2 regions of the Sphingomonas sp. CD22 genome follow, and region 1 is predicted to be linked to the other one. Evidence: riboswitches for the same ligand, from Rfam matches in the RefSeq annotation. Region 1 holds a riboswitch; the other holds the start of a gene.

Evidence for each region. A riboswitch is a leader RNA that binds a small molecule or an ion and turns the genes downstream of it on or off. The one in region 1 is predicted to bind glycine.
Region 2: it holds a riboswitch for glycine, as region 1 does, so the genes downstream of both, SFC76_RS16425 (L-serine ammonia-lyase) here and gcvT (glycine cleavage system aminomethyltransferase GcvT) in region 1, are expected to answer to the same signal.

Annotation. Positions count from the first base shown of each region.
Region 1 is NZ_JAYDYX010000001.1:275,687-290,763, forward strand. Features, by position in the region: gene ispH (4-hydroxy-3-methylbut-2-enyl diphosphate reductase) at 1-763, opposite strand, end outside; gene SFC76_RS01290 (hypothetical protein) at 933-1,568, shown strand; glycine riboswitch at 1,864-1,956, shown strand; glycine riboswitch at 1,957-2,063, shown strand; gene gcvT (glycine cleavage system aminomethyltransferase GcvT) at 2,121-3,326, shown strand; gene gcvH (glycine cleavage system protein GcvH) at 3,326-3,697, shown strand; gene gcvPA (aminomethyl-transferring glycine dehydrogenase subunit GcvPA) at 3,876-5,234, shown strand; gene gcvPB (aminomethyl-transferring glycine dehydrogenase subunit GcvPB) at 5,231-6,802, shown strand; gene SFC76_RS01315 (CcdC protein domain-containing protein) at 6,925-7,425, shown strand; gene SFC76_RS01320 (hypothetical protein) at 7,496-7,846, shown strand; gene proS (proline--tRNA ligase) at 7,976-9,505, shown strand; gene SFC76_RS01330 (rhodanese-related sulfurtransferase) at 9,745-10,683, opposite strand; gene SFC76_RS01335 (ribonuclease R family protein) at 10,763-13,111, shown strand; gene SFC76_RS01340 (hypothetical protein) at 13,108-13,437, shown strand; gene SFC76_RS01345 (TonB-dependent receptor) at 13,568-15,077, shown strand, end outside.
Region 2 is NZ_JAYDYX010000009.1:14,488-29,564, forward strand. Features, by position in the region: gene SFC76_RS16395 (sugar transferase) at 1-285, opposite strand, end outside; gene SFC76_RS16400 (glycosyltransferase family 4 protein) at 580-1,710, opposite strand; gene SFC76_RS16405 (glycoside hydrolase family 16 protein) at 1,780-2,682, opposite strand; gene SFC76_RS16410 (glycosyltransferase family 8 protein) at 3,191-4,129, shown strand; gene SFC76_RS16415 (hypothetical protein) at 4,404-5,306, shown strand; gene galU (UTP--glucose-1-phosphate uridylyltransferase GalU) at 5,448-6,320, shown strand; gene SFC76_RS16425 (L-serine ammonia-lyase) at 6,549-7,940, opposite strand; glycine riboswitch at 8,045-8,134, opposite strand; gene SFC76_RS16430 (replication initiator protein A) at 8,486-9,451, shown strand; gene SFC76_RS16435 (helix-turn-helix domain-containing protein) at 9,906-10,733, shown strand; gene parA (ParA family partition ATPase) at 11,062-11,724, shown strand; gene SFC76_RS16445 (ribbon-helix-helix domain-containing protein) at 11,721-12,005, shown strand; gene rfbA (glucose-1-phosphate thymidylyltransferase RfbA) at 12,047-12,910, opposite strand; gene rfbD (dTDP-4-dehydrorhamnose reductase) at 12,907-13,809, opposite strand; gene rfbB (dTDP-glucose 4,6-dehydratase) at 13,849-14,901, opposite strand; gene rfbC (dTDP-4-dehydrorhamnose 3,5-epimerase) at 14,913-15,077, opposite strand, start outside.

The DNA of each region.
Region 1 (15,077 bases):
GCCGCGCGGGCACGCCCTCGCGCTCCGCGACCTCGACCAGCCGCACCGAGTTGGACGAATTGGGGGCGCCGATCACCAGCATCGCGTCGCAGGCCGCGGCGATCGCCTTGACCGCCGCCTGCCGGTTGGAGGTGGCGTAGCAGATGTCCTCGCCGCGCGGCGGCAGCATGTTGGGGAAGCGGCGCTGCAACACCGCGACCACCGCGGCGGTGTCGTCGACCGACAGCGTCGTCTGGGTGAGGAAGGCGAGATTGTCGGGATCGACCGGCGCGAAGATCTCGGCATCGGCGGCGGTCTCGATCAGCGACATCGCGCCGGCTGGCACCTGGCCGAAGGTGCCGACGACCTCGGGATGGCCGGCGTGGCCGATGAAGACGATGTGGCGACCGGCGGCGACGAGCCGTTCGGCCTGACGATGGACCTTCGACACCAAAGGGCAGGTCGCGTCGAGATAGTCGAGGCCGCGGTTCTGCGCGTCGGCGGGGACCGATTTGGGCACGCCGTGCGCGGAGAAGACGACCGGTGCGCCGTCGGGCACCTGATCGAGTTCCTCGACGAACACCGCGCCCTGTGCCTTCAGCGTGTCGACGACGAACTTGTTGTGGACGATCTCGTGGCGAACGTAGACGGGCGCGCCGTGCTTCTCGATCGCGAGTTCGACGATGCGGATCGCGCGGTCGACGCCGGCGCAGAAGCCGCGCGGTGCGGCGATCAGCAGTTCGAGGACGGGCTTGCCGCCGTCCGCGGGGAATTGGGAGGCCATGCGGAGCGTTCTACGCGATTGGCCCCGCGCACGGAAGTACGCGAATGCCTCACCGCGCGGAAGTACGCGATTGCTTGCGCGCGCCAAAGCCGGTTCCTATGGTGCGCCGCGCATCGTCCGGGTCCTCCGGCGGCGCATCACCGTCCGTTCGACAAAGGTACGCGTCCTCGTGAAAACCCCGGCTTTAGGCCTGTCCGCCCTCGCGCTGATCCTCTCGGGCTGCGCCAGCAAGGGCGAGATCGTCGAAGGCGGCATCTCCGCCGTGCGCTCCGCCTGCCCGACGGTCGGCGTCGCCGCCGGCACCGGCGACATCACCCTGTTCGATCCGGCGACCAGCAAGGACGCGAGCGCGATCGACGTCGTCGCCAGCATGACCAACGTGCGCGGCGCCTGCAACGACGCCGGCGACCAGATCGCCACCACCGTCAGCTTCGACGTGCTCGCGCGGCGGACGCGGACCGAGGGCCCACGCGACGTGGTGCTGCCGTATTATATCGCGATCGTCCGCGGCGGCTCGGCGGTGACCGCCAAGCGCAAGGGGCAGATCGCGGTGCATTTCGACGCCGGCCAGGCGCGGGCGCAGGCGCGGGGCACCGCCTCGACGCAGATCGCACGTGCGGCGGCGACCTTGCCCGACGAGGTGCGCAACCAGCTCACCCGCAAGCGCAAGGCGGGCGACGAGGATGCCGCGACCGATCCGCTGGCACGGCCCGAGGTGCGCTCCGCGGTGCTGCGCGCGACCTTCGAGGCGCTGGTCGGCTTCCAGCTCACCGACGACCAGCTGAAGTATAACGCGCAACGCTGATACTCCTCCCTCGCGTTCGAGGGAGGGGCGATCGCCGATGGCCGATGATCTGGTCGGCTGCCTCACCTATCCTTTCGTCACCCCGGCCTTGCGCCGGGGTCCCGCTTCTTCGGGACGGCGGACGAAGCGGGATGCCGGATCGAGTCCGGCATGACGGGGGATCGCAGCACCCCGATCGGTCATAGGCGATGGCCCTGCCTTGCGGGGAGGGGAGCGGTACCGCGGCCCGCTTTCCGCATTGACTAAGCCCCCGCCCCCCGCCACAGCACGAGGCGTCGATGCCGGGCGACCGGCATGGGCGGGCGCGGGAGAGAGCCTCTGCACAAGGAGGCCGCCGAAGGAGCAACCACCCCGGAATCTCTCAGGCACAACGGACCGCGCGCTGCCTCATCGACACTCTGGAAAGCGTTCCTTTGAGGAGCCACCGAAGGGGTAAGCCCGCCGCCGCCGCGCGCCGGGTCAAAGCTCTCAGGTCACCGTGACAGAGGGGGTATGACGGATCGAATGCGGCGCTGCGCCGTCTTTGGTCCCGTGCCTTTTTGGAGACGGTTGATGAGCGATTCGCTTTCCGAGACTTTGCCAGACCCGCTCGACGACCTCGAAGGCGACGAGCCCGCCATCCAGCTGCTGCCGCTCGACGGCTGGCACCGCGCCCGCGGCGGCCGCATGGTGCCGTTCGCCGGTTACGAGATGCCCGTCCAATATGAGGGCATCATGGCCGAGCATCTGTGGACGCGCGACTCCGCCGGACTGTTCGACGTCAGCCATATGGGGCAGGTCGGCCTGACCGGCGACGGGATCGACGCCGCCGGTGTCGCCAGGGCGCTCGAAGCGGTGCTGCCGGGCGATATCGCCGGCCTCGCCGCCACCAGGATCCGCTATTCGCTGCTGCTCAACGACGAGGGCGGCATTCTCGACGATCTGATGGTCACGACGCTGCCCGCCGAAGGCGCGCATCCCTTCGGCGCGGCGAGCCAGTATGTCGTCGTCAACGGCGCGACCAAATATGACGATCTCGCCTATCTGCTCGACGTCCTGCCCGAGGATGTGACGCTCAACCTGATGGAAGATCAGGCGTTGCTCGCGGTGCAGGGGCCCAAGGCGGTCGCCGCCGTGTCGCGGCTGATCCCCGGCGTCGAGCAGCTCGTGTTCATGACCGCGGGTGCGTTCGAGTGGAACGGCCATGCGCTGTGGATCAGCCGTTCGGGCTATACCGGCGAGGACGGCGTCGAGATTTCGATCCCCGCCGAGGCCGCCGCCGAGTTCGCCGATGCGATCTGCGCCGAGCCCGAGGTCAAGCCGATCGGTCTCGGCGCGCGCGATTCGCTGCGGCTCGAAGCCGGGCTGCCGCTGTACGGCCACGATCTCGATCCCGAGACGACGCCGGTGATGGCCGATCTCGGTTTCGCTTTGTCGAAGCGCCGTCGCGAGGCCGCCGATTTCGCCGGCGCCGCGCGCATCCTCGCCGAGCGCACCGACGGCCCCGCGGTCAAGCGCGTCGGCCTGTCGGTCGAAGGTCGCCAGCCGGTGCGCGAGGGCGCCAGCGTCGTCGATGCCGACGGCGCGGTGATCGGCCGCGTCACCAGCGGCGGCTTCGCGCCGAGCGTCGGTGCGCCGATCGCGATGGCCTATGTTCCCGCCGCGCTCGCCGAGGCGGGCACGCCGCTGCGCCTCGTCCAGCGCGGCAAGATCCACGAGGCGACGGTCGCACCGATGCCGTTCGTTCCCCACCGCTATGTCCGCGCAGGAGGCAAGTGATGAGCCGTTATTTCACCGAAGACCATGAGTGGGTCGATGTCGATGGCGACACCGGCACCGTCGGCATCTCCGATTACGCGCAGGGCCAGCTCGGCGATATCGTGTTCGTCGACGTTCCCGAAGCGGGCAAGCAGCTCGGCAAGGGCGACGAGGCCGCGGTGGTGGAATCGGTCAAGGCCGCGTCGGACGTCTATACGCCGGTGTCGGGGACGGTGAGCGAGGGCAATGCCGCGCTCGCCGACGACCCCAGCCTGGTCAATTCGGATCCGGAAGCGGCGGGCTGGTTCTTCAAGATCACGCTCAGCGATCCGGCCGAGCTGGAGACGCTGATGGACGAAGCCGCCTACGCGGACTTCGTCGCCAAGCTTTGAGACTGCTCCCCTCCCTGAAGGGTCCCATCAAAGTATTACTTTGATGGCCGCCCGTGAGGGAGGGGCTGGGGGTGGGTGGCGTGCTCGCGTTACGGCTGCCGAGCCGACGAGCCTCACCGTACCACCAGGCCGCCACCCACCCCCGGCCCCTCCCTCAAAGGGAGGGGAGGAGTAGAGAATGCGCTACCTGCCGCTTACCCAGCCCGACCGTGATGCGATGCTCTCGGTCATCGGTGCGAGCTCGATCGACGATCTGTTCGTCGACGTGCCCGAGGCCGCTCGCCTGTCCGGCCCGATCCACGGCCTGCCCAATCACGCGTCGGAACTTGCCGTCGAGCGGCACATGACCGCGCTCGCCCGCAAGAACACGGTTGCCGGCGAGGTGCCGTTCTTCCTCGGTGCGGGCGCCTATCGCCATCACGTGCCGGCGAGCGTCGATCATCTGATCCAGCGTGGCGAGTTCCTCACCGCCTATACGCCGTACCAGCCCGAGATCGCGCAGGGCACGCTGCAGATGCTGTTCGAGTTCCAGACGCAGGTCGCGCGCCTGCTCGGCACCGACGTCGCCAATGCCTCGATGTACGACGGCTCGACCGCCTGCTGGGAAGCGATCGGCATGGCGCGGCGCATCACCCGCAAGGGCAAGGCGATCCTGTCGGGCGGGCTCCACCCGCATTATGTCAGCGTCGCCAAGACGATGGCGAAATATACCGGCGATCATCTCGAAACCTCCGCGCCGGCGCTGACCGCCGAGACCGATCTCGACGCGCTGATCGCGGCGATCGACGGCGATACGTCGTGCGTCGTCGTGCAATATCCCGATATCCTCGGCCGGATCGCCGACCTGACGCCGCTCGCCGACGCCTGCCACGCCAACAAGGCGCTGCTGATCGCGGTCGTCACCGAGCCGGTAGCGCTGGGCGCGATCACCTCGCCGGGGGAGATGGACGCCGATATCGTCGTCGGCGAGGGCCAGTCGCTCGGCGTCGGCCTGCAGTTCGGCGGTCCGTACGTCGGCCTGATGGGCTGCAAGGAGAAGTACATCCGCCAGATGCCCGGCCGCTTCTGCGGCGAGACGGTGGATGCGGAGGGGCGGCGCGGCTTCGTGCTGACGCTGTCGACGCGCGAACAGCATATCCGCCGCGAAAAGGCGACGAGCAACATCTGCACCAATTCGGGCCTGTGCGCGCTCGCCTTCTCGGTCCACATGACCCTGCTGGGCGAGGCGGGGCTGCGCCGGCTGGCGGGGATCAACCACGCCGCGGCCTGCCGCGCCGCGGATCGCCTGTCGCAGGTGCCGGGCGTCGAACTGGTCACCGAGACCTTCTTCAACGAATTCACGCTCAAGCTGCCGGTCGAGGCGCGTCCCGTGGTGCGCACGCTCGCCGATCGCGGCATCCTGGCGGGCGTGTCGCTCGGCCGGCTCTATCCGGACGAGGCGGGCCTCGCCAACGGGCTGATCGTCGCGGTCACCGAAACGACGACCGCGGAGGACGTCGAAACCCTTGCCGCCGCACTCGAGGAGGTTCTGGCATGAGCATCAATCAGAGCGGCTGGCGCCCCGAGATGACCGCCGGCGGCGGCAATGGCGCCGCACCCACCTTCACCGGCAACAAGGCGCTGATGCTGGAAGAGGCGCTGATCTTCGAGATCGGCGATACGCAGACCACCGGCGTCGATTTCGCCGAGGGCGACGTTGCCGGTTCGCGGCTGGGCAATCTCAGCCGCAAGGCACCGATCGGCCTGCCGGGTCTCGCCGAGCCCGAGGCGGTGCGCCATTACACCCGCCTGTCGCGTCAGAATTACGCGATCGATCTTGGCCTGTTCCCGCTCGGTTCGTGCACGATGAAGCACAATCCGCGGCTCAACGAGAAGATGGCGCGCCTTCCCGGGTTCGCCGACGTGCATCCGTTGCAGCCGGTCGATACCGTGCAGGGCGCGCTGGAGGTGATCCACCAGCTCGCGCACTGGCTGGTGACGCTGACCGGCATGACCAGCGTCGCGATGAGCCCCAAGGCGGGCGCGCATGGCGAATTGTGCGGCATGCTCGCGATCAAGGCGGCGCTCGAGGCGCGCGGCGAGGGGCATCGCAAGGTCGTGCTCGTCCCCGAATCGGCGCACGGCACCAACCCCGCCACCGCCGCCTTCGCAGGCTTCGCGGTCGAGGACATTCCCGCCACCGCCGACGGCCGCGTCGACACCGCCGCGCTGATCGCGCGGCTCGGGCCGGACGTCGCGGGCGTGATGATCACCAACCCCAACACCTGCGGCCTGTTCGAGCGCGATCTCCGCACGATCTCGGACGCGGTCCATGCCGCGGGCGGCTACGTCTATTGCGACGGTGCCAATTTCAACGCGATCGTCGGCCGGGTGCGGCCGGGCGACCTCGGCGTCGATGCGATGCACATCAACCTGCACAAGACCTTCTCGACCCCGCACGGCGGCGGCGGGCCGGGCTCGGGGCCGGTGGTGTTCTCCGAGGCGCTGACTCCGTTCGCGCCGCTGCCGTTCGTCGAGAAGACCGCCGACGGCTTCGCACTGGTCGAGGAAGAGACCGCGGGCGAACATCATGCCGGCAGCTTCGGCCGGATGGTCGCCTTCCACGGCCAGATGGGGATGTTCACCCGCGCGCTGACCTATATCCTCAGCCACGGTGCCGACGGCCTCAAGCAGGTCGCCGAGGATGCGGTGCTCAACGCCAATTACGTGCTGCGTTCGCTGGAAGGGGCGCTCGATGCGCCCTTCGCCAAGGCGGGGCCGTGCATGCACGAGGCGATCTTCTCCGACGCCAATCTCGCCGAGGGCTTCTCGACGCTCGACGTCGCCAAGGGGCTGATCGACGAGGGCTTCCACCCGATGACGGTCTATTTCCCGCTCGTGGTCCACGGCGCGATGCTGGTCGAACCGACCGAGACCGAATCGAAGGCGGCGCTCGACCAGTTCATCGGTGCGCTGCGCAGCGTGGCCGAGCGGGCCAAGGCCGGCGACGCCAGTCTCAAGACCGCGCCGCATTTCGCGCCGCGGGCGCGGCTCGACGAGACGCAGGCGGCGCGCAAGCCGGTGCTGGTGTGGAAGGAACAGCCGCTGGCGCAAGCGGCGGAGTAAGTCGCGGCTCCCCGTCGCCCCGGCCCAGAGCCGGGGTGACGGAAGCTGGAGTGCGTATGCCCCTTCCGTAATGACCCCGGCGTCTCTAGTTTCCCTGCCGTAACGGGTGGGGACACGGACGCATGCAGGGACAGCAACCGGGCGGGTGGATCAGCTATGTGGTGCCGCTCGTCGTCGTCGCGGTGGTGATGGCGATCCGCTGGAAGCGGATGGGGCGGGTGCGGCCGCTCACGCTCGAACATCTGTGGATATTGCCGGCGATCTACGCTGTGGTGATCGGCGTCACCTTCGCGCGCTTCCCGCCGCAGGGCTGGGGCTGGGCGTTCTGCCTCGTCGCGGTGGGGCTCGGCGCGGCGCTCGGCTGGCAGCGCGGCAAGATGATGCGGATCACATTGGATCCCGAGACGCACCGGCTCGGCCAGACGTCGTCGCCGGCGGCGTTGCTGTTCATCGTGCTGCTGATCGTCGTGCGCAGCAGCGCGCGCGGCGCATTGAGCTATGCGGGGCCGGTGGGGCTCGATCCGATGGCGATCACCGACGTGCTGATGGCGCTGGCGCTCGGCCTGTTCTCCGCGCAACGGCTTGAAATGTATCTGCGCGGCAAGCGGATGCTGGCAGGCTAATCTTTGGCGATGCCGGCGCGGCTAACAAAACCTCTATAAGACAGGAGGGAATGTCGGCGGGGGCTGCTTTGTGTTCATCCATTGGGGATCGCACGCGCTCAGCCGGCATCTCGGTCCCGACGGTGAGCGCTATTGCACGACGTGCGGCGTCGAGCGCGAGCATTATCTGCAAGTCGACTATCGCGTTCACTACATCATGATCCTGTGCCGCTGGGCGACGGAGATCCAATACGCAAGTTATTGCACTTATTGTGAACGGCGCATTCCAGTTTATCCGGATTATGTGGCGGCGGAATTGGGCGGCTCGCAGGTCCCTTGGCTGGACCGTTACGGCTGGCTGGCGTGCATCATCTTTAGTATCCTCATCAATATCTGGGACCATATTCTCGCACCGCTCGTCGCCGCGGGCGCGCCGCCATAAGACATGCGGGGCCACCGTGATCTGACGGTTTCGCAGGCCGATGGCATTGCGTTACGCATCCGCCGGTACGCTGAGCGACGCCCTCGCGCAGGGGGTGACGGACGGACGTGCTTTGGCTAGGCGTCCCTCATGAAGCACGCTCTTTTCGTCACCCGCGACGCCGACTTCGCCGCCTGGTATCAATCCGTCATCGCCGAGGCCGATCTCGCCGAGGAATCGGGCGTGCGCGGCTGTATGGTCATCCGGCCGTGGGGCTATGGCATCTGGGAGCGGATCCAGCGTTTGCTCGACGACCGGATCAAGGCGACCGGACACGAGAATTGCTATTTCCCGCTGTTCATCCCGCTCTCCTATTTCGAGAAGGAGGCGGAGCATGTCGAGGGCTTCGCCAAGGAGATGGCGGTGGTCACGCACCATCGGCTGATCCCCGACGGCAAGGGCGGGCTGATGCCCGATCCCGCCGCCAAGCTGGAGGAGCCGCTGGTCGTCCGCCCGACCTCGGAGACGGTGATCGGTACCGCGTTCGCGCGCTGGGTGCAGTCGTGGCGCGACCTGCCGGTGCTGATCAACCAATGGGCCAATGTCGTGCGCTGGGAGATGCGCACCCGCATGTTCCTGCGCACCAGCGAATTCCTGTGGCAGGAAGGCCATACCGCGCACGCCACCGCCGAAGAAGCGCGCGAGGAAACGCGCAAGATGCTCGAAGTCTATCGCAGCTTCGCCGAGGAGTGCCTCGCGCTGCCGGTCGTCGCCGGCGAGAAGCCCGAGAACGAGCGCTTCCCCGGCGCGGTCGCGACCTACAGCATCGAGGCGATGATGCAGGACGGCAAGGCGCTGCAGGCGGGCACCAGCCATTTCCTCGGCACCAATTTCGCGCATGCGCAGAACATCCGCTTCCAGAATGCCAGCGGCGAGCTGGAACTCGCCAATACGACGAGCTGGGGGGTCAGCACGCGGATGATCGGCGGCGTCATCATGGTGCATGGCGACGACGACGGCCTGCGCGTGCCGCCGCGGATCGCGCCGTGGCAGATCGTGATCGTGCCGATGCTGCGCGACCAGCCCGAGGACGAGGCGCTGATCGCTTACGCCAAGGACATCCAGTCGAACCTCGCCGGCCTGTCGGCACTCGGCGAGCCGGTGCGCGCGCTGCTCGACCTCAAGCCGGCCAAGGCGGCGACGAAGCGCTGGGGCTGGGTCAAGAAGGGCGCACCGATCGTCATCGAGATCGGCGGCCGCGACATGGCGGGCGGCAACGTCTCGGTGATCCGCCGCGACCGGCTATATCGCGAAGACGGCAAGCTCGACGCGCAGGTGATGGCGCGCGGCGATTTCGAGGCGGAGGCGCCGGCGCTGCTCGCCGCGATCCAGCAGGCGCTCCACGAGGAGGCGCGGGCGCGCATGCAGGCGGCGATCGTGCCGGCGGCGGACTTCGCCGCGGTCGAGGCGCATTTCGCCGAGGGCGTGAAGACCCCCGGCTGGGTCGAGGTGCAATGGGCGCGGCCGACCGGCGCGGCGCTCGACGCGGTGGTCGAGCGGCTGAAGGCGCTCAAGCTGACGATCCGCAACGCTCCCGGCGACGCGGCGGCGGCGGATGGCGCCTGCGTGTTCACCGGCGAACCGGCGGTCGAGCGGGTGCTGCTCGCGCGGAGTTACTGAGGGGTTTCGGTAGGCTGGTCTTCGCTCCCTCTCGGGGGGCGGGGCTATCGCCTATGACTGATCGGGGTGTGCATCGGCGCCTATATCCCCGTCATGCCGAACTTGATCCGGCATCCCGCTGCTTCGTACCGTCCGAAGAAGCGGGACCCCGGCGCAAGGCCGGGGTGACGGAGTGAGCTTGGCGAGCCGGGGGGCGACATGCGGTGGCGCGGGTGCGCGGGTCCTTGGCCCCTGACTTTTCAAGAAGGGGAGGCGTCCGCGTCGTAGCGCCGCCCGACATGCGCCTCGCCGCGGGCGTCGGCGAGCAAGGCCTGGCGATGCCGCTCGGCGTAGCGGGCGCGGTCTTCCGCGCTGCGGTCGGCCTGGCAGCGCGGGCAGCTCACGCCATCCTCGTACAGCGGCGAGGCGCGGTCGGCTGGCGATACCGGCATCCGGCAGGCGCGGCACAGGCCGTGCGTGCCCGGCGTCAGGCCGTGGCCGACCGCGACGCGCTCGTCGAAGACGAAACACTCGCCCTGCCAGCGGCTTTCCGCCGCCGGCGTGTCTTCGAGATATTTGAGGATGCCGCCCTTGAGGTGGAAGACGTCCCCCACGCCCTCGGCCTTGAGGAAGGCGGTCGCCTTTTCGCAGCGGATGCCGCCGGTGCAGAACATCGCGACCTGCCTGGTGCCGGCGAGCAACTCCTCGCGATGCGCGCGGAACCAGGCCGGAAATTCGCGGAAGGTGCGCGTCTGCGGATCGACCGCGCCGGCGAAGGTGCCGACCGCCACCTCGTAATCGTTGCGCGTGTCGATCACCAATGTCGCAGGATCGGCGATCAGCGCGTTCCATGCGGCCGGATCGACATAATGGCCGGCGTCGAGCGGATCGATCGCGGGTTTGCCCATCGTCACGATCTCGCGCTTGAGCCGCACCTTGGTGCGGTGGAACGGCATCGTCTCGGCGCGCGCCTCCTTGACGTCGAGCGTCGCGCAGCCGGGCAGCGCGCGGATATGCGCCAGCACCGCCTCCATCCCCGCATCCGCCCCGGCGATCGTGCCGTTGATCCCCTCGCGCGCGAGCAGCACCGTGCCGCGCACGCCGGCGGCTTCGCAGGCGGCGAGCAGCGGCGCCTGCAATGCGGCGGGGTCGGGGAAGGGGGTGAAGCGGTAGAGCGCACAAACGCGGATCGGCGGCATGGCGCGCCTGTAGACCCTCCGGCGCGTCCGCGCAAAGTTGGGGCATGACGGCGGCGGGTGCAGTCCCTATCTCTGGTCTGTGAAAAACAAGACCAGACCCGGCCTGCCGACGCAGGCGCAGATCCTCCAGTTCATCGAAACCTCCGACGTTCCCGCCGGCAAGCGCGAGATCGCCAAGGCGTTCGGCCTCACCGCGCAGGAGAAGATCCTGCTGAAGGCGATGCTCAAGGACATGGCCGACGAGGGGCTGATCGACGGCGCCCCCGGCCGCGCCTTCCACAAGATGGGCGGGCTGCCCAAGGTCACGGTGCTGCGCGTCGCCGACGTCGACGACGGCGGCAACGTCTGGGCGGTGCCCGATCGCTGGGAGGCGGAGACGCCGGCGCCGCGGCTGCGCGTCCGCGAGCGCAAGCGCGGCGCGCTGGGCATCGGCGAGCGCATCCTGGCGCGCACCGAAGAGGCGGGCAACGGCTGGATCGCGCACCCGATGAAGGTGCTCGCCAAGGCATCCGAACAGGTGCTCGGCGTGCTCCGCCGCGAGGGTGAGCGCTATTGGCTGACCGGGGTCGAGAAGAAGGACCGGCGCGAATTCCCTGTCTCCGACACCGGCGGCGCCGAGGCGGGCGATCTGGTGATGACGGAGATGACCGGGCGGCCGCCGCGGATCAGCGTGCGCGTCGTCCAGCGGCTGGGCGACCCGTTCGCGCCGCGCAGCTTCTCGCTGATCGCGATCCACAAGCTCGGCATCCCCGACGTGTTCACCGGCGATACGCTCGACGAGGCGGCACGCGTGTCGCAGCAGCCGCTCGGCGACGATCGCGAGGATCTGACGCATCTGCCGATCGTCGCGATCGATCCCGCCGATGCGCGCGATCACGACGATGCGGTGTGGGCGGCGCCCGACGACGATCCCGCCAATGCCGGCGGCTGGCAGGCGGTGGTGGCGATCGCCGACGTCAGTTTCTACGTGCGGCCGGGGTCCGAGATCGACCGCGAGGCGCGGCGGCGCGGCAATTCGGTCTATTTCCCAGACCGCGTCGTGCCGATGCTGCCCGAGATCCTGTCCGCCGAGGTCTGCTCGCTCAAGGAGGGTGAGGATCGCGCGGCGCTGGTCTGCCATTTGCAGGTCGGCAAGTCCGGCGCGCTGAAGAGCTGGCGCTTCACCCGCGCGCGGGTGCGGATCGCGGCGAACCTGGCGTATGAGGATGCGCAGGCGATCGCTGATACATTCCTCCGGGGACGATCCGACCCGATGCTGGGGACCGTTGGCGAAGCCAATGGTGGAGGGGGGCTTCCACAAACGATGTCGCCTGAGGACGCCCCCCTCCACCATCCTGCGGATGGTCCCCCTCCCCGTGCCGGGGAGGAAATGAGAGAGGCCCTTCGTCATCTCTGGGCCTGCTGGCGCGCGCTTGCCAAGGCGCGGGATGCGCGCGAGCCGCTCGACCTCGATTTGCCCGAGCGGCGGGTTGTGCTCGACGAGATGGGACGGATCATGTCGGTCGCACCGCGCGAGCGGCTCGACGCGCATCGGCTGATCGAGGATTATATGATCGCCGCCAACGTCGCCGCCGCCAAGGCGCTGGAGGCTAAGAAGGCGCCGGTGATGTATCGCGTCCACGAGCCGCCGAGCCGCGAGAAACTGGTCGCGCTCAAGGAGTATCTGGAAACGTTCGATGTGCCGCTGGCGCTGGGGCAGGTGATCCGTCCGGCGACGTTCAACCACGTGCTCGACCGCGTCGGCGACGCCGACTTCCGGCCGCAGGTGATGGAACAGGTGCTGCGTACGCAGACGCAGGCCTATTACGCCCCCGCCAACATGGGGCATTTCGGCCTGTCGCTCGGCTCCTATGCGCATTTCACCTCGCCGATCCGGCGCTATGCCGATCTGCTCGTCCATCGATCCCTCGTGTCCGCCTATCGGCTCGGCGAGGGTGGCCTCGGCCAGACCGATGCGGCGGCGATGGACGTGATCGGCGAGACGATCAGCGGGCTCGAACGCCGCGCGATGGAGGCGGAACGCGACACGATCGACCGCTATGTCGCGGCGTTCCTCGCCGAGAAGGTGGGGGAGACGCTGGCGGCGCGGATCACCGGCGTGCAGAATTATGGCTTCTTCGCCACCGCCGAGGGGATCGGCGGCGACGGGTTGATGCCGGTGCGCGACCTCGGCGGCGAATATTTCCGCTTCGACGAGGCGGCGCGCAAATTGGTCGGCGAGCAGACCGGCGAGGAATATACGCTGGGCCAGCGTGTCGAGCTGCGGCTGGCGGAGGCGAATCCGGTGTCGGGCGCGCTGCGCTTCGAACTGCCCGGCGGCAAGGGTGCGGCGCCCGGGCCGCGGCACGTCGGCGCGGGTCGCAAGGACCGCGTCATCAAGCATCGCGGCCGACCGGCGAACGTCCGCCATCAGGGCAAGCGGCGGTGAGCGGCCGGCTGACCCGCGTCGAGACGCGCGGCACGGTGCGCGACCGGTATCTGGTCCACGGCACGATTGCGCCGCGCTTCGTCGAGGCGCGCGCGGTGACCGCGTCGGATGCGATCCCCTTCACCCCCGCCGCGGGGCGCGAGACGAAGGCGTTCGCGGCGATGATCGCCGACGGGTCGATCCGCATGCCGGCGGCGGGGCGGTTCTATTTCGACATGGATGCCTATGAGGCCGCCGCGACTGCGCGCCGGGCGCGGCGGGTGCCGGTGCTGCTGATCGTATCGCTGCTGATCGTCGTAGTGGCGGTGGTGTTCTACCGGGGATAATCGTCCGTCCCGGCAAGTTTCGGTGCCGTTTATCGACGCGCGCTCAAGACGATCGCATAATCGATTTGTCACTTCGTCTTCGACTCCATAGTCTTCGTCGTTCGACACGGGCGGCGGGGAAGGTCGGGGGATGGCGGTCGGGAGGGGATATCGGCTCGCCGGGGCGGCGCTATTGACGGTTTCTCCGGCGGCACGAGCGCAGGAGGCGGCGCCGCGCGCAACCCGAACCGAGACGCCGCAGGATATCGTCATCACCGGCGGACGGCTCCGCGGCTCGGTGATCGGCGACGCCGCGCCGGTCGCGGTGCTCGATGCGCAGGCGCTCAAGGCGCTGGGCGCGACCCGGATCGACGACATCCTCAAATTGCTCAAGCCGCTCACCACCTCGAACAGCGGTGCCGATCCGGTGTTCCTGCTCAACGGCCGGCGGATTTCGGGCTACGGCGAGTTGCGGACGCTGCCGCCGGAGGCGATCGAGCGGACCGAGATCCTGCCCGAGCAGGAATCGGCGCGGTTCGGCTATCCGCCGACGGTGCGGGTGACCAACTTCATCACCAAGAAGCATTTCCGTTCGATCACCGTCGAGGAGGGCGCCGGCACCACCACCGACGGCGGCGCGAGCACCGCCGCGCTCGAGCTCGGCTCGACGCGGCTCGACGATGCGCGCCGCACCTCGGTGACGATCAATTACGACCGACAGGACCCATTGTCCGGGGCGCGGCGGGCGACGGTGCCGGATGCGAGCAATCTGTTCGACCTGACCGGCAACGTCGTCGGCCTCGGCGGCGGCGCGATCGATCCGGCGCTCGATGCGCTGGCCGGCCGGACGGTGGCGGCGGCGGCGGTACCGGGCGATCCCGCCGCACGCGGCACGCTCGCCGGTTATGTTGCGGGGAGCCCGCGGGTGACCGACCTGGCGCCCTATCAGTCAATCGCGAGCCGCGACCAGTTGCGCGTCGATGGCACGCGGTCGGTGCCGATCGGCAAGACGGTGACCGCATCGCTCAACCTGACGATGGAGGCACAGCGCGGGCTGGGGTTGGCGGGGCTGCCGACCGTGGTGCTGCGGGTGCCCGCCGGCAATCCGGCGTCGCCGTTTGCCGGGGACGTGCTGCTCTATCGCTATCTGCCGGAGGCGGGGCTGCTCCGTCAGCGGACGCAGGCGCTGTCGCTGCATGCGGGCAGCACGGTGCAGGGCAGCCTGAAGCGGTGGATCTGGACGGTGACCGGCAGCTACGATCGCGCGCGGACCACCGCCACCGTCGATCGCGGCATCGCCACCGATGCGATCCAGACGGCGATTGATGCCGGCGCCGATCCGTTCCAGCCGTTCGCCGCACAGGCCGTCGCCGACCGGCTGGTCAGCCGCAGCCGCACGGTGGTGCAGACGCTGGTGGGCAAGGCGACCATGGTCGGGCCGCTACTGGCGCTGCCCGCGGGCGACGCGCAGATGACGCTGACCGGCGACTTCGCGCGCTCGACCAGCGGCGGCGTGTCGACGGATGCGGCGGCGGCGCTGCTCGACCTGCGTCGGGTGACCAAGAGCGGCAGCGTCGCGCTCGACCTGCCGATCGCCTCGGCGAGCCGCGGGGTGCTCGATGCGATCGGGTCGCTCTCCGCCAATGCGTCACTCGGCGTGT
Region 2 (15,077 bases), on a different contig from region 1:
CGGGGTGATGCGCGGGTCGTTGCGCAATTTGTGGTCGCGCGCCCATTCGGCGCGCGCGGCGGGATCGTTGGCGAGCAATTGCTCGAGCCGGTCGGTCGCGTCGACCACCATGGTGCGGAACTTGAGGCAGCGGAATTCGCGTCCGTTCCGCCCGATCCGCGGCTGCGCGAAGATCAGCGGCCCGGGATCGCTAGCATAGATTGCGATCGCCAGGCCGATCAGCAATGGAGCGAAGACGATGATGGCGATGATGCCGACGACGAGATCGAGCAGACGCAGGATCATTTCGTTGACGTGATTTTCGGATGGGCGATCGGACACGCGCAGTTCACCGCCCCTTTCCTGGGTTAGATACATAACGACAACCCCTTCACCAGCCCCATCGCACCGCGCCCGTTGCGGTAAGGTTAATACCGCCGAAATAATTCGCGCGCCACTCGGCATCATGGCCGGTTTTGCCGGCGCTACATCATACCATCCTGATAACGGTAGATATTTCCATCACAAGTGTGCCCAGATCGGCACAGCTGGCCGGCGCAACCTGTCGTCTGCCGGGCCAAAGCGCGATTTTCCGTCCGATCATGCGACCGCCGGGCGCCGGCGTTCGGCCTGCCCTCGCGTTTCGCCGACAAGTGATTGGGAAATCTCGACATGGCGGCGCGCAAAGGCATAAGAACTGAGTCCGTCGGGACCCATCCGGCGCTGCGCGGCGACCGCTTGGACGTAGCGCTTCTCGGGGTCGGACAATAAGGCGCCGATCGCGCGCTCGAGCCCGTCGACGTCCCTGCTGGCATAATAAGTTACCGAATCGGCATCGAAATAATCGCGCAATCCGCCGACGTCGCTGGCGATCGCGGCGACGCCGTTGAGCGCCGCCTCCTGCAGGACGGTGATCCCCGAGGCATGGGCGTTGGGCGACAGCGGCACGATCGCGATCGTCGCCTGGCGATACAGCGCCTTGAGGTCGTCGTTATTGTCGACCCCGGCGATCTCGACGTTGGCGATGCCCTCGGCGAGCGCCGCGGGGCATTTGGTCGAGACGATGCGCAGCCGCCAGTCGGGATGCCGCGCCACCGCCTGGATCAGCGTCGGCCAGTCGCGATGCACGTCGTTGCCGACCGCGATAATCAGCTGCGGCTCGCCCGCCTGGCCGCGCACGGGCGGCGTCTGCTCGCTGGCGTTGATCCCGAACAGCACCAATTCGCTGGGACGGTCGGCGAGGCGCTGGCGCGCCATCTCCAGATTCTCGCGCGAATGGAAGGTCAGTATGTCGGCGCTGCGCATCAGCCGACGGTAATAGGCACGGTGCAGGCCAGACAGCCGGTCCCAGCCATCCATCAGCCAGACGCTCTGCGCGAGCAGCTTGGGCCGCTCGGCCGGCGCGAGCCGCTGCAGCGCGAACACCTGGCTGACCGCGAGATGCTGCGATTCGGTGTGCGTCCAGACCACGTCCGCGGCGCGGATCGCCTTGCGATTGCGCCAGGCGTGCAGGACGTCGAAGCCGAGCACGGCGCGCAGCCCGAGCCGCACCAGCCGACCGAATTTGCCTTCGGGATGATCGACCGACTTGGTCATCGCCTCGACCATCGGCATGGCATGGCGATAGCCATAGGGGTCGCGTTCGTTGACGCCGATCAGCTCGCCGCTGTCGAACCTGCGACCCCACCGATCCTCGCCGAAGCCATAGGCCAGGTGGACATGAACCTTCATGATCATCGTCCTATCTCAATCTGTTGGCAGCGAGCTTAACATCGCGACATTGCAAATCACTGACGCGGCTCACTGACGCGGCCGCTTGACGTAGGCCCGCACGTAATCGACCGTCATCGCGCGGTCGTCGGGCATCTTGTCGATCGGCCAGCCACCACCCGCGCCCAGGTTGATGAGCAGCATCTTGGGCTTGAGATACTCGGGCGCCGACGCGAAACAGGCGACCGAGCGGCCGTCGAGGAAGACGTTGATCGCGTCCTTCTCGACGCTGACGCCATAGCGATGCATCCCCGTGGTCAGCGAATCCGGCGGCACGCGGACCACCTTGGGGCCCTGGTCGCGGCTCTTGCCGTCGGTCCACAGATGCGTGGTGGCGAGGAAGGTGGCGGGATCGCGGCCGTAATGTTCGAGCGCGTCGATCTCCGGCGTCGTCTCGCCCTTCTTGCCGAGCGAGCCGAGCCAGAACGCCGGCCAGACGCCGTCGCCCTTGGGCAGGATCGCGCGCATCTCGAAATAGCCGGTGCGCTGCAGGAAGCCGCGGCCCTGCGCGTCGCTCGACGACAGCAGCCCCGAATGCCATTTGCCCTGCGCGTCGCGCTTCATATGGATGGTCAGCAGGCCGTCGCGCACCGAGAAGGGAAAGCCGGGCTGCGGATCGACGAAGGTCGAACTGCCGAAGTCGCCGTTCCACGGCGTATGCGCGGTCCAGCGCGTGCCCGGGCCGCGCGCGGAGACGTCGAGCGTGTCGAACGGCTCGTCGAAGGTCTGGCGATACTGGCGCAGGTCGATCGTCGCGGCGCATTTGGGCAGCGGCGTGCAGGCGGCGGTGGTGGCCAGCGTCAGCGCCGCGCAGCCGGCCATGCCGGCCGACAGCAGGCGGCTGCGCTCGGCGTGGGGGCGATCCGGACGCGTGCCGGCGATACGGGGCCAAGGGCGCGTCCAAGGGCAGGTCCTGGGCAGGAATGGGATCATGGCCACCTTTGCCTTCCATGGTTGGGGGAGCAGCGCGCCGGCCCTTTGCGGGCCATCGCCGGGTTTCTTGCCCGGCTGGCAACCTTCATACGCCGCATCGTCGTCGCGGTCGGCGACACCGATCGGCGCGCCGCGCGTCTACGCACCACCGCGCCAGTCGATCCGACGGTTAACGCAACGGTTAGACTTTCTTTAAGCCAGTCCGCGCCCTGACGCTACCCGTCGCGCCCCGCGTCCGGTTTTGGCACAGAAGCGCGGGGCTATCCGCTATCCCCCGCCGGCAGCGGAAAATAATACGCCGATACGATGGCTCGATGAGCCACGTCGTTCCGTTCCCTCCCTTACGGCGGGTCCCGACATCCGTTATGCCGGTTGCGTTGAGGGAGGAGGCTAGCGTCTTGAGTGACTGTGAAAAATGTCATCAGCGACGCGGCACGGACATCGGTTTCACGAACATATTGACGGCGGTCGGTCGTCCGTCACACAGAGTGGCCGCAAAGGAATTTACGTGACTGTCAATTCTTCCCCGCCGCGATCGTGCATTTGCTACATAGCGAACCAGGGGTATCTGTTCCAATCGCTGGTCAGCGCAATACAGGCACGGCAGTTCTCGCCGGCGCATTGGGACGTGATCGTCTACGATCTGACCCGCGAGCCGGGTGAGGAAAGCCGCCGCATCGAGCATGTCTGCGCGGCCAAGGGGGTCGTGTATCGCTGGGAGGATCCGGCCTTCCTCGGCGGTCTGCACATCATGAACGCGCGGCTGTTCCTCGACCAGCTGCTGCCGGCCGATTATGCGGAGATCCTCTACCTCGACGGCGATACGCAGGTGGTCGGCGACCTGACCCCGCTGCTCGACTTCCAGCCGCAGCCGGGCGGGCTGTGCGCGGTGCGCGATCCGATGATCTATCTCAGCGGCATCGCCCGGCTGCGCGGCGATTTCGAGGACGAGATCACCGAATTCGGCGAGAATTACGTCAACAGCGGCGTCTTCCGGGTCAGCCGGGCGAGCTGGGCGGATATCTCGCGCGAGGCGCTGGCGCAGATCGGCACGGCGACCAGCGCGTTGCATTTCGAGGATCAGACGGTCATCAACCGGGTCACCGAAGGCCGCCGCGATTATGCCTCGATCCGGTGGAATTTCCCGGGGTTCGTGCTCGGGTACGGCATCGACACCATCGCCCCCCCGGCGATCGTCCATTTCATGTCCAATCCACGCCCGTGGCAGGGCGCCTATGCACCGTGGGGACGGTCGTGGCACAAGCCCTATCTCGCCATCGCGCGGGAGTTCCCCGAGATCGGCGAATATTGCGATGCGCTAGATCTGCGTCGGCGCGCCGCCTACAAAGTCAAGCAGATCGCCAAATCCTATCTCGAACGGCGGCTGTGGAGCGAGCCCGAGTTGCTGGAGCATATCCGACGGTTGGAAATGCGGGCCGCGGTGTGATCGCCGCGCCGCCAAGACGATGCGCGGCGATGGCGGCGCGCCGGCGAGGCGGACTGTTCAGCAACCGTACAACACAATTCGCCGTGCAGTGTGGCAATGCGGCCATTGTCCCATCGGAATGCTTGCGTGGCACGATCGTCATGCGTCAGGATGCTGGATTGATACGATGAAATGCGCTACCCGACGCCGATAAAGCGCCCGACCCCGGCGGAATTGCCGCGACGTACGCCCTGCGGAGACACGGGAGCATCATGTACTCCAGGACTGCCCATTGATGCTTGGCCCGGCAAATTCGAAAAATCTGGTCATCACGCGGGCGGGACCGAAAAGCCTGCACGAACGGTGGCTCGCGCCCGCAGCAAAGCGCGACTTCGATCTGCTCGTCGCCTCCTTCGATCCCAACAGCCGCCCGCTCGACGCGGCGGGCACGTTCCACCGCTTCATTCCCGGCACGAAAGTCCAGGGCTGGCGTGCGACGCTGTCGGACAATCACGATTTCATCGCCCAATATGACTATGTCGCGCTGATCGACGACGACATCGACACCGATGCCGACAGTCTCAGCCGGCTGTTCGCGCTCGGCGCCGCGGAGGGGTTCACGATCTTCCAGCCGAGCCTGACCTGGGACAGCTATTTCACCTACGCCGGCACCGCGCGCAATCCGTCGTTCGCGTATCGGGAGGTCAATTACATCGAGATGATGGCGCCCTTCTTCGCGGCGCGCGCGCTGCGCGAGGTCGCGCCGTTGTTCGATTACGGCTGGGAAAGCGGCATCGACCTCGTCTGGGGCAGCGCGCTGCCGCCCGAGGACCGGCGCTTCGCGATCGTCGACGCCATCCCGATCCGCCACACCCGCCCGGTCGGCGCGCTGAAGGAGGCCAACGGCTTCATCAACCGCGGCTATGAATCGGATATCGACGCGGCGCTGGGCCATTTCACGATGCCCTGGCCGAGCCTCGTCGCCTCCTCCGGCGTGACCGCTGCGGGGCAAAGGGTTGGCCGCTGGGGGCTCGCCTGGCGCGTGCTGGCGCTGCTCACTTTGCCCTTCCGGACGCCGACGCCCGGGGCGTTCCGCCGCACCTTCGACCATATCCGCCATCAATGGCTGCGCCGCCCGGCCTATGCCGAAGAGGTCCGCGGCCTGCTCGCGCACGATGCCGCGGGCCGGCTGCGCTGAGCCGACACCCCGTCCGCGCCGGGTCGCGACCGATCCGGCACGAATGCGCGGATGACTGTATTTCCTCTGTCTTCATAACATTCTAGACCCCCCGGCGACGGGTGGTCTCGACCGCCTCCACAGCAATCGATGGGACCAGTCATGACGATCAAGCGCGTACGCAAAGCGGTGTTTCCGGTGGCCGGCCTCGGCACGCGGTTCCTCCCCGCGACCAAGGCGATGCCCAAGGAGATGCTGACCGTCGTCGACAAGCCGCTGATCCAATATGCGGTCGAGGAAGCGCTCGAGGCGGGGATCGAGCAGATCATCTTCGTCACCGGCCGCGGCAAGGGCGCGCTCGAGGATCATTTCGACATCTCCTACGAGCTCGAGGACACGATGCGCGCGCGTGGCAAGTCGCTCAGCGTCATCGAGGGCATCCGCCAGAAGCCCGGCTCGCCGGTCTACGTCCGCCAGCAGGAGCCGCTCGGCCTCGGCCATGCGGTGTGGTGCGCGCGCGAGATCGTCGGCGACGAGCCGTTCGCGGTGCTGCTCCCCGACGAGCTGATGGTCGGCAAGCCCGGCTTCATCGCGCAGATGGTCGAGGCCTATAACCAGGTCGGCGGTAATATCGTCGGCGCGCTCGAAGTCGCCGACAGCGAGACCGACAAATACGGCATCATCTCGCCCGGCGCGATCGACGGCCGCCTCACCGAGGTGAAGGCGCTGGTCGAAAAGCCCAAGCAGGGCAGCGCGCCGTCCAATCTGATGATCCCCGGCCGCTACATCCTCCAGCCCGAGGTGATGCGCATCCTCGAGAGCCAGGAAAAGGGTGCGGGCGGCGAGATCCAGCTCACCGACGCGATGGCGCAGCTGATCGGACAGCAGCCGTTCCACGGCTTCACCTTCGACGGCGAGCGCTACGATTGTGGCGACAAGGCGGGCTATATCCAGGCCAATCTCGCCCTCGCCCTCGCCCGCGCCGACATCGGTCCGAGCGTCCGCAGCTTCGCCGAGGGGCTGCTGGCCAAGTAAGATGTCCGACAGGCCGACGTGTCGAGATGTCGACGTGTCGGCCTGTCATCTTCCGGTCCTGATCGGATGGGCGTTCCACGCGGAGCGATGTGACTGCGCAGCCCTTGCCGACAGGTCGATGTGACGACGTGTCGACAATCCGACGGTTCAACCGAGGTCGGTGCGGTGGGGCAAGCCGTCGTCAGTTCGATCAATGCCGATCTGTCGACACCTCAACACCCCGACACGTCAACATTCCACCACGTTGACGGCGAGGCCGCCGAGGCTCGTCTCCTTGTATTTCGAGCGCATGTCCTCGCCGGTCTGGCGCATCGTCTCGATCACCGCGTCGAGGCTGACGACGTGGCTGCCGTCGCCGCGCAGCGCGAGATAGGCGGCGTTGATCGCCTTCACCGCACCCATCGTGTTGCGCTCGATGCACGGGATCTGCACCAGCCCGCCGATCGGGTCGCAGGTGAGGCCGAGGTTGTGCTCCATGCCGATCTCGGCGGCATTCTCGATCTGGCGGTTGCTGCCGCCGAGCACCGCGGCGAGCGCGCCCGCCGCCATCGAACACGCGACCCCCACCTCCCCCTGGCAGCCCATTTCGGCGGCCGAGATCGACGCGCGCTTCTTGTAGAGCATGCCGATCGCCGCGGCGGTGAGCAGGAAGCGGCGTGCGCCCTCGTCGTCGGCGCCCTCGATCAGCGTCTCGTAGAAGCGCAGCACCGCGGGCAGCACGCCGGCCGCACCGTTGGTCGGCGCGGTGACCACCCGGCCGCCCGCGGCATTCTCCTCGTTGACCGCGAGCGCCCACAGGCTGACCCATTCGAACACCTCGGCGGGGTTGCGGCCGGGGGTGTCGCCGGTGAGGCCCTGCTGGATCGCGCGGGCGCGGCGCCGCACCTTGAGGCCGCCGGGCAATATGCCCTCCTGCGCGATGCCGCGGTCGATGCAGGCGCTCATCGCGGCGCGGACCGCGTCGAGGAACGCGTCGGTCTCCGCAGGGCTGCGCCACGCCTCCTCGTTGGCGCGGACGAGCTCGGCGATCGACAGGCCGGTGGCATCGCCGAGCACGAGCAGATCGGCGCCGGAGCCGAACGGATGGCGCACCGCGACATTGCCCGCGGCGAGCCGCTCGCCCTTGCGCAGGATCGCGCCGCCCCCGATCGAGAAATAGGTCTCCGCATAGGTCGCGCCATCGGCATAGCTGGCGGTGAAGGTCATGCCGTTGGGATGTTCGGGCAGGAAGTCGCGCGGATGGAAGACGATGTCGTCGGGCGCGAAGGCGATGGTGTGGCGACCGGCGAGCGCCAGCCGCCGGCGCGCCGCGATGTCGGCGAGGATCGCCGGCGCCGCATCGGGATCGAGCCGTTCGGGCTCCCAGCCGGCGAGGCCGAGGATCGTCGCGGTGTCGGTGGCATGGCCGCGCCCGGTGAGCGCGAGGCTGCCGTAGAGGTCGCAGGTGACGCCGACCGGAGCCCCCTGCCCCAGCGCGCGCTGCCCGAAGTCGAAGGCGGCGCGCATCGGGCCGACGGTATGCGAGCTCGACGGGCCGATGCCGATCGTGAACAATTCGGCGACGCTGATCGGGCGATCGAGGTTGCGGTCGAGCGGCGCGGTGACGGGATCGGTGTGCATGCGGTCCTTCCGCCGGTGCTGCCGGCCTGCATGCCCCATCTGTCCCTTGCGCCTGAGATCATTATCCCGTCGGCGGGCACCGGGTGGCGCCACTCTCCAGATGTCGTCGTCGATCGGTCCTTCTGCCTGAGAGTTTCCGGGGCGGTTGCTCCTTCGGCGCCGGGGCCAGCCCGGTCTCTCCCTGATCGACGGCGCGGACGGTATCATCGCCCGGCCCCCGGTCAAGGGTGCGGCACCCGCTCGTTCCTTCTTGTCGAGCCATCGACATGTCGACAGATCGACGCCATCGCGTCGGGCAGCGCAGGGATACGAGGGACTTGGCACCGCCGGGTCGAGGCATAGACATGTCGACAATCCGACGCGTCGTATCGCGCATCGCATGGGCGACGCGCTCTCCTGCCGGAAACCGCCAGGGGCCGGCGCGACGCGCCGATCACCCCTCATTTCCTACTCGAAAGCACGAATGGAACCGCGTCCACGCCCATTTTCCCTCGGGAATCCCGTGTGGGGTGCCAAAAGTTCGTGCTTTCGAGTAGGAAATGATCATGGCCCGTTCCCCTGCCCCGACCCGCCCGTCCACCAGCGCCGGCACCGTGCCGCACCGCGACCTGTTCACGCTCGACAGCCCGCTGCACGGCGAGATCCGCGGCGAGCGGTCGCTGATGGCCTTTCCCTTCTTCGCGCTTTCCAAGAACGCCTGGATGAAGCCGCTGACCTATGATCACGCCACCGTGTCGATCGAGGTGCGCCCCTCGGCGAGCGGCGTCGCGACGATCTACGACAAGGAGATCGTGCTCTATATCGCCAGCCTGATGGCGGCGAAGCTCGAGGCGGGCGAGCATGTCGAGCAGGATTTCATCTTCACCGCGCACGATCTGTTCTCGGTCACCGGCTCCAACCATAGCGCGCGCTCCTACGGCCGGCTGTCGGAGGCGCTGGAGCGGCTGCAGGGTACGCAGATCAAGACCAACATCGAAGCGGGCGGGGAGGGGGAGGAGGGCTTCTTCTCGTGGCTGTCCGAAGCAAAACTCCATTATTCCAAGACGAAGAGCGGCGAGCGCCGGCTGAAGGCGGTCAAGGTGCGGCTGTGCGACTGGCTGTTCCGCGCGATCCTGCTCGATCGCCACGTGCTCGATTATGCCGCCGCCTATTTCCAATTGGGACCGATCGAGCGGCGCATCTACGAAGTGGCGCGCTCGACCTGCGAGGAAGGCGGGCTCGACCTCGATCTCGCCACCTTCCGCCTCCAGATCGGCTATCAGAACCCGCTGTCGAACTTCAAGGCGGCGCTGAAGCAGATCGTCGCGACCGACGGCATCCCCGATTATCATCTCGAACTGGTCGAGAGCGAGGCCGCCGAGGAGGAGGGTGCCGCCCCGCGTCGCGGCCGCAAGGCGCCGCAGAACCGGGTGGTGATCACGCCGCGGCCGCAGCCGGGGCAGGCGGTGCTGAGCGAGCATCGCACGATCGTCGAATCGGCTGCCGCCGAGGGAACCAATCCGGCCGGGTGATTCGCGCCAGGGTTGCGAATTGTTACTCGAAAGCACGAATGAATGCGGTGCATTCCTACTCGAAAGCACGAATGGCGGCGCGCCATTGTTACTCAAAAGCACGAATAGAAACGTCTATTCTACTCGAAAGCACGAACTTTTTTCGGGTTAAATACTCGAAAGCACGAATCGTAAGCGCTTCCGCTGTTGGATCATTGCTGCAACAAGAATGACGCGCGGTCATGTCGACCGCGGCGATGTTCATGGAGTGGCCGTGACCACATAAAGGAAAGCCCGGCACGAAGGCCGGGCATCCCAAGGATTATGCGAGAGACCGGCGTCGCCAAACGTCGATCAGTGACTTTTCAACAGCTCACGTCTCCCGAATAGCTCCGAACCCATTCCGGTTCAAGGATGCGCGTTTCGCGCCACGGTCTTTTTTGTCCTCGGTCCCGGCCCCGCAAGGGGATGGAAGATGACGGCGTTTACCCTCGGGGAGGCCAGCGCACGCGTGCTCGCGCGTGCGGAGGGCGGGCTGCGCGATCGATCACGCGCCTCGGCACGCACCCGCGCACCCCATCGCACGGGCCATCGCCCGGGCCATCGCACCGGTGCGCCGGTGCTGCGCGACAGTATCGAGGCGGGGACGTTCGAGGAATTGTTCTTCGCGACGCCGGCGCCCGGCGAGACCGACCGGCTGCTGCGCGCCTGCCGCCGTACGCTCGACGCCGGCCGTCGGCTGCGCCGCGAGGAACGCGCCGGCACCCGCACGCTGAACGCCACCGAGCGCAGCATCGCCGGGCTGACCGCGGCCGCGGTGCGCGTGTTCGAGGAATTGTGCACGCTCGCCAGGCTCAACCAGGGCCGCGTCTACCCCAGCTACGATTGGCTCGCCGAGGCGACCGCGCTCGGGCGCGCCACCGTCGCCCGCGCGCTGCACGCGCTCGAACGCTGCGGCTTCCTCGTTCGCCAGCGCCGGTTCAAGCGGGTGGACGGGGAGGGGCCGCGCTATCGGCAGACCTCCAACGCCTATCGGCCGCTGCTGCCGGCGCGGGTGCTCGCCTATCTGCCGCGCTGGATGCGCCCGGCGCCGCTGCCGGTCGATCAGGAACAGCATCGCGCCGTCGAGGCGCAGGCGCATGCGGCGATGCTGGCGAGCCTGTCGTGCCGGGAACGGGCTGCGGCGAGCGTCGGCGGGATGCTCGGCAAGGTGCTGGCGTCGCTCGGTGCCGCGATCGACCGCGACATCGCCATTGTCTGCGAGTCTCAAAACAATTCGCAACCCCGAATGAATTCTTATTAAATAGGTTGTTTTGGAGTTGGCCTAGCCGGCCAACGCAATCGCCTGACGGCAACGAAGGACGAGCGAAGAGCCCAAACAACCGAAAAACCACACGAAAAGACGGGAGTGCCGGCTACGCCGTCACATGCTCCCTAAGAGGAGCAAGCGGTTTGCGGTGGTGATCCTCACCTGCGGTATCGCGCGTCGAACCGTCGGAGGTCCGAAGGATCGACGCCATGCGGCTCATCGCTCCCGTCACCTTTTCGGCAGGGCAGGGGGCTCGACGCGTCTATATGTCTATACGTCGAGGACTTGCCACGTCGGCATGTAGACATGTAGGGAGGACGACATGGCGACCATCGCGATCATCAGTCAGAAGGGCGGCGCGGGCAAGACGACGCTCGCGCTCCACCTCGCCGCAGCCGCGCAGGATGCCGGCCGCGTCGCGCTCATCATCGATACCGATCCGCAGGCGACCGCCAGCCAATGGGCGGCCTGGCGGCAGGAGGCGCCGCCCGAGGTGATCGACAGCCCGCCGCCACGGCTCACCGCCAAGGTCGAGGCGGCGCGCGGGCAGGGGGCCGAGCTGATCGTCATCGACACGCCGCCCCATGCCGACAGCGCCGCCCGCGCCGCGGTCGAGGTCGCCGATCTCGTGCTGATCCCGTGCCGGCCGAGCGCCTTCGACCTGTCGGCGATCCAGACCACCGCCAAGCTGGTCCAGCTGCTGCGCAAGCCGGCCTATGTCGTCTTCACCGCCGGCGCCCCCAACGCGCCGCGCGTCTACCAGGAAGCGGGCGAGCTGGTCGAAGGCTTCGGCACGCCGCCCTGCCCGGTGCAGATCCCCGACCGCGCCGCCTATCGCCACGCGAGCGGGGAGGGGCGCACCGTCATGGAATATGAGCCCGACGGCAAGGCCGCCGAGGATATTCGACAGCTCTACGCGTGGACATGTCGACAGGTCGGCATGCCCTCAGCCAAGACCAAGACCCGCAAGAAGGTACCTGCATGAGCCGCAAGCCGAGTTTCGCCAATTTGCGCACCGTCGGCGCACCGCCCGCTGCCGTCGCCGCGCCGGCACCCGTCGTGGCACCCACGCCGTCTGCCGGCGCGGCAGGGCAGGGGCCGGCGAGCCGCCAGGGCCGCAAGCAGATCGCCGGCTTCTTCAGCCCCGAGATGTCGTTCGCGATGCACACCCTGGCGCGTCGTCAGGGCCGCAGCCTGCAGGCGCTGATGGCCGAGGCGTTCAACGACGTGCTCAGGAAGCACGGGGAGAGTCCGATCGGGGATTGATATACCCGACATGTCTTCACGTAGACATGTCGGGTATTCTATCAACCAACGGCTTTCAGGATCGCGCGTCCGTATGCCGTCTTCTTGAACATCTCGCCGCGCGTGCGAGCCTCGTCAGCCGATATAAACCCCTGCTCGTAGGCGATTTCTTCCAGACACGCGATCTGGATACCCTGTCGGTGCTGCAGCGTACGCACGAACTCGCCCGCCTCGAGCAGACTGTCGTGCGTGCCGGTGTCGAGCCAGGCATAGCCGCGGCCCATCTGTTCGACGTAGAGGTCATTCGCCTCCATGTAGAGGCGGTTGATGTCGGTGATCTCGAGCTCGCCGCGCGGGCTCGGCTTGAGATCGCGGGCATATTGGACGACGCGATTGTCGTAGAAATACAGGCCGGTCACCGCATGGTTCGACTTGGGCTGCGCGGGCTTTTCCTCGATGCTGATCGCGCGGCCGCCTTCGCCGAATTCGACCACGCCGTAGCGTTCGGGATCCTCGACATGGTAGGAGAAGACCGTCGCGCCGCTCGGCCGCGCGATCGCGTTGGCGAGCAGGTCGGGCAGGCCGGCGCCGAAGAAGATGTTGTCGCCGAGCACCAGCGCTACCGGATCGTCGCCGATGAAGTCCGCGCCGATCGTGAACGCCTGCGCCAGCCCCTCTGGCCGCGGCTGCTCGGCATAGGCGATGCGCAGCCCGAACGGCGAACCGTCGTCGAACAGGCGCCGGTAATTGTCGATATATTCGGGGCTCGAGATGATCAGCACGTCGCGGATGCCGGCGAGCATCAGCACCGACAGCGGGTAATAGATCATCGGCTTGTCGTAGACCGGCAGCAGCTGCTTGTTGACCGCCAGCGTCGCTGGGTGGAGCCGGGTGCCCGAACCCCCGGCGAGGATGATGCCCTTCATTGCGGTGCTCCGATCAGTTCGTCGAGGATGTCGGCAAGCGCTGCGTCCCAGGAACGCGGTTCGATGCCGTAGGCGGTATGGATGGCGTCGTGGCTGAGCAGCGAATTGGCCGGGCGCCGCGCCGGGGTGGGATAGTCGCTGGTCGGTATGCCCTCGACCGAGGCCGACGGACCGCCACGTGCCGCGCTCTGCCGGAAGATCTCGCGTGCGAAATCCGCCCAGCTCGTCTCGCCGGCATTGCTGAAATGGAAGGTGCCGGTCGGTGCGGTGGTATCGTCGGCGAGCCGCACCGCGATCGTCGCCAGCGCCGCGGCAAGATCGGCCGCCCCGGTCGGACTGCCGTGTTGGTCGGCGACGACGCGCAACTGGTCGCGATCGGCTGCGAGGCGCAGCATCGTCTTGACGAAATTCGCGCCCTGCGCCGAAACCACCCAGGCGGTGCGCACGATCGCCGCGCGTGCGCCCGACGTGCGGACGGCGAGCTCGCCGCCCAGCTTCGATGCGCCATAGACGCCGAGCGGACCGACGGGGTCATCGACCTGCCAGGCGCCCTGTTTGTCGCCGGCGAAGACATAATCGGTCGAGACCTGAACGAGCGGGATGGCCACCGCGGCGCATGCCGCGCCGAGCGCAGCCGGTGCCAGCGCGTTGACCGTCCAGGCGGCGACGACGTCGCTTTCCGCCTTGTCGACCGCGGTATAGGCCGCGGCGTTGATCACCGCCGCCCATGGCCGCCCCTCATGCCCGTCGGCGATCATTGCGCCGATGGCGGCGGGATCGCCGAGGTCGAGCGCGTCGCGGCCGAGCGTGACCGCGCGCCAGCCCTTCGGCCACACGGTACGCGCGAGTTCGCGACCGAGCTGGCCGTTGCCGCCGGTGACGAGAATGTCGCGGGTCATCGCCGCGCCGACATGTCTACAGGTCGAGCGATCGACATGTCAGGCCGCGATGCCGCGACGTTCGGACGCCTTGGCGGCGACCAGCGGTCGCCACCACGCCTCGTTGTCGAGATACCAAAGGATCGTCTTTTCGATGCCGGTCTCGAACGTCTCCTGCGGGCGCCAGCCGAGCTCGTCGTTGATCCGGCTCGCGTCGATCGCATAGCGTTTGTCGTGACCGGGGCGGTCGGCGACCGAGGTGATCTGCTCGGCATAGGAGCGACCGTCGGCACGCGGCCGCAGCCGGTCGAGGATCGCACAGAGCGTGTGCACCACCTCGATGTTCTGCTTCTCGTTATGGCCGCCGACATTGTAGGTGCGCCCGACGCTGCCCCGCTCGAACGCCGCCTGCAACGCGCGGACGTGATCCTCGACATAGAGCCAGTCGCGCACCTGATCGCCCTTGCCGTAGACCGGCAGCGGCTCGCCGGCGAGCGCCTTGGCGATCATCAGCGGGATCAGCTTCTCGGGGAAATGATAGGGGCCGTAATTGTTCGAGCAATTGGTGATCAGCACCGGCAGGCCATAGGTATGACCCCAGGCCTGGACGAGATGGTCCGACCCCGCCTTCGACGCCGAATAGGGTGACCGCGGATCGTAGGGCGTGTCCTCGGTGAACAGGCCGGTGTCGCCGAGCGAACCGTAGACCTCGTCGGTCGAGATATGGTGGAAACGGAATGCCGCACGGGCGTCGTCGTCGAGCCCCGCCCAATAGGCGCGCGCCTCGGCGAGCATCGTATAGGTGCCGACGACATTGGTCTGGACGAAGGCGCCGGGGCCGTCGATCGAGCGGTCGACGTGGCTCTCGGCCGCGAGATGGGTGACGATCTCGGGCTTGAACTCGGCGATCGCGGCGCGCACCGCCTCCGCATCGCAGATATCGCCCTGAACGAAGCGGTAGCGGTTCGAGGCGGCGACCCGCTCGACCGTCGACAGCGTGCCGGCATAGGTCAGCTTGTCGAAGTTGAGCACCTCGTGGGTGGTGTTCTCGATCAGATGGCGGACGAGCGCCGAGCCGATGAAGCCGGCCCCGCCGGTGACGAAGATGCGCATGTCTGGGTCCTTCAGGCGAGGGGCGCGAGCGGCCGGCCGTTATAGGGGAAGGGGCTGTCGAAGTCAGCGAGGGTCGGCTGGACCTTGTCCTTGTCGCTCAGCTCCGGCGTGACGCCGGGGGGCAGCGGCCAGTCGATCCCGACGCTGTCCCAGCGGATGCCGCCATCCGCCTCGGG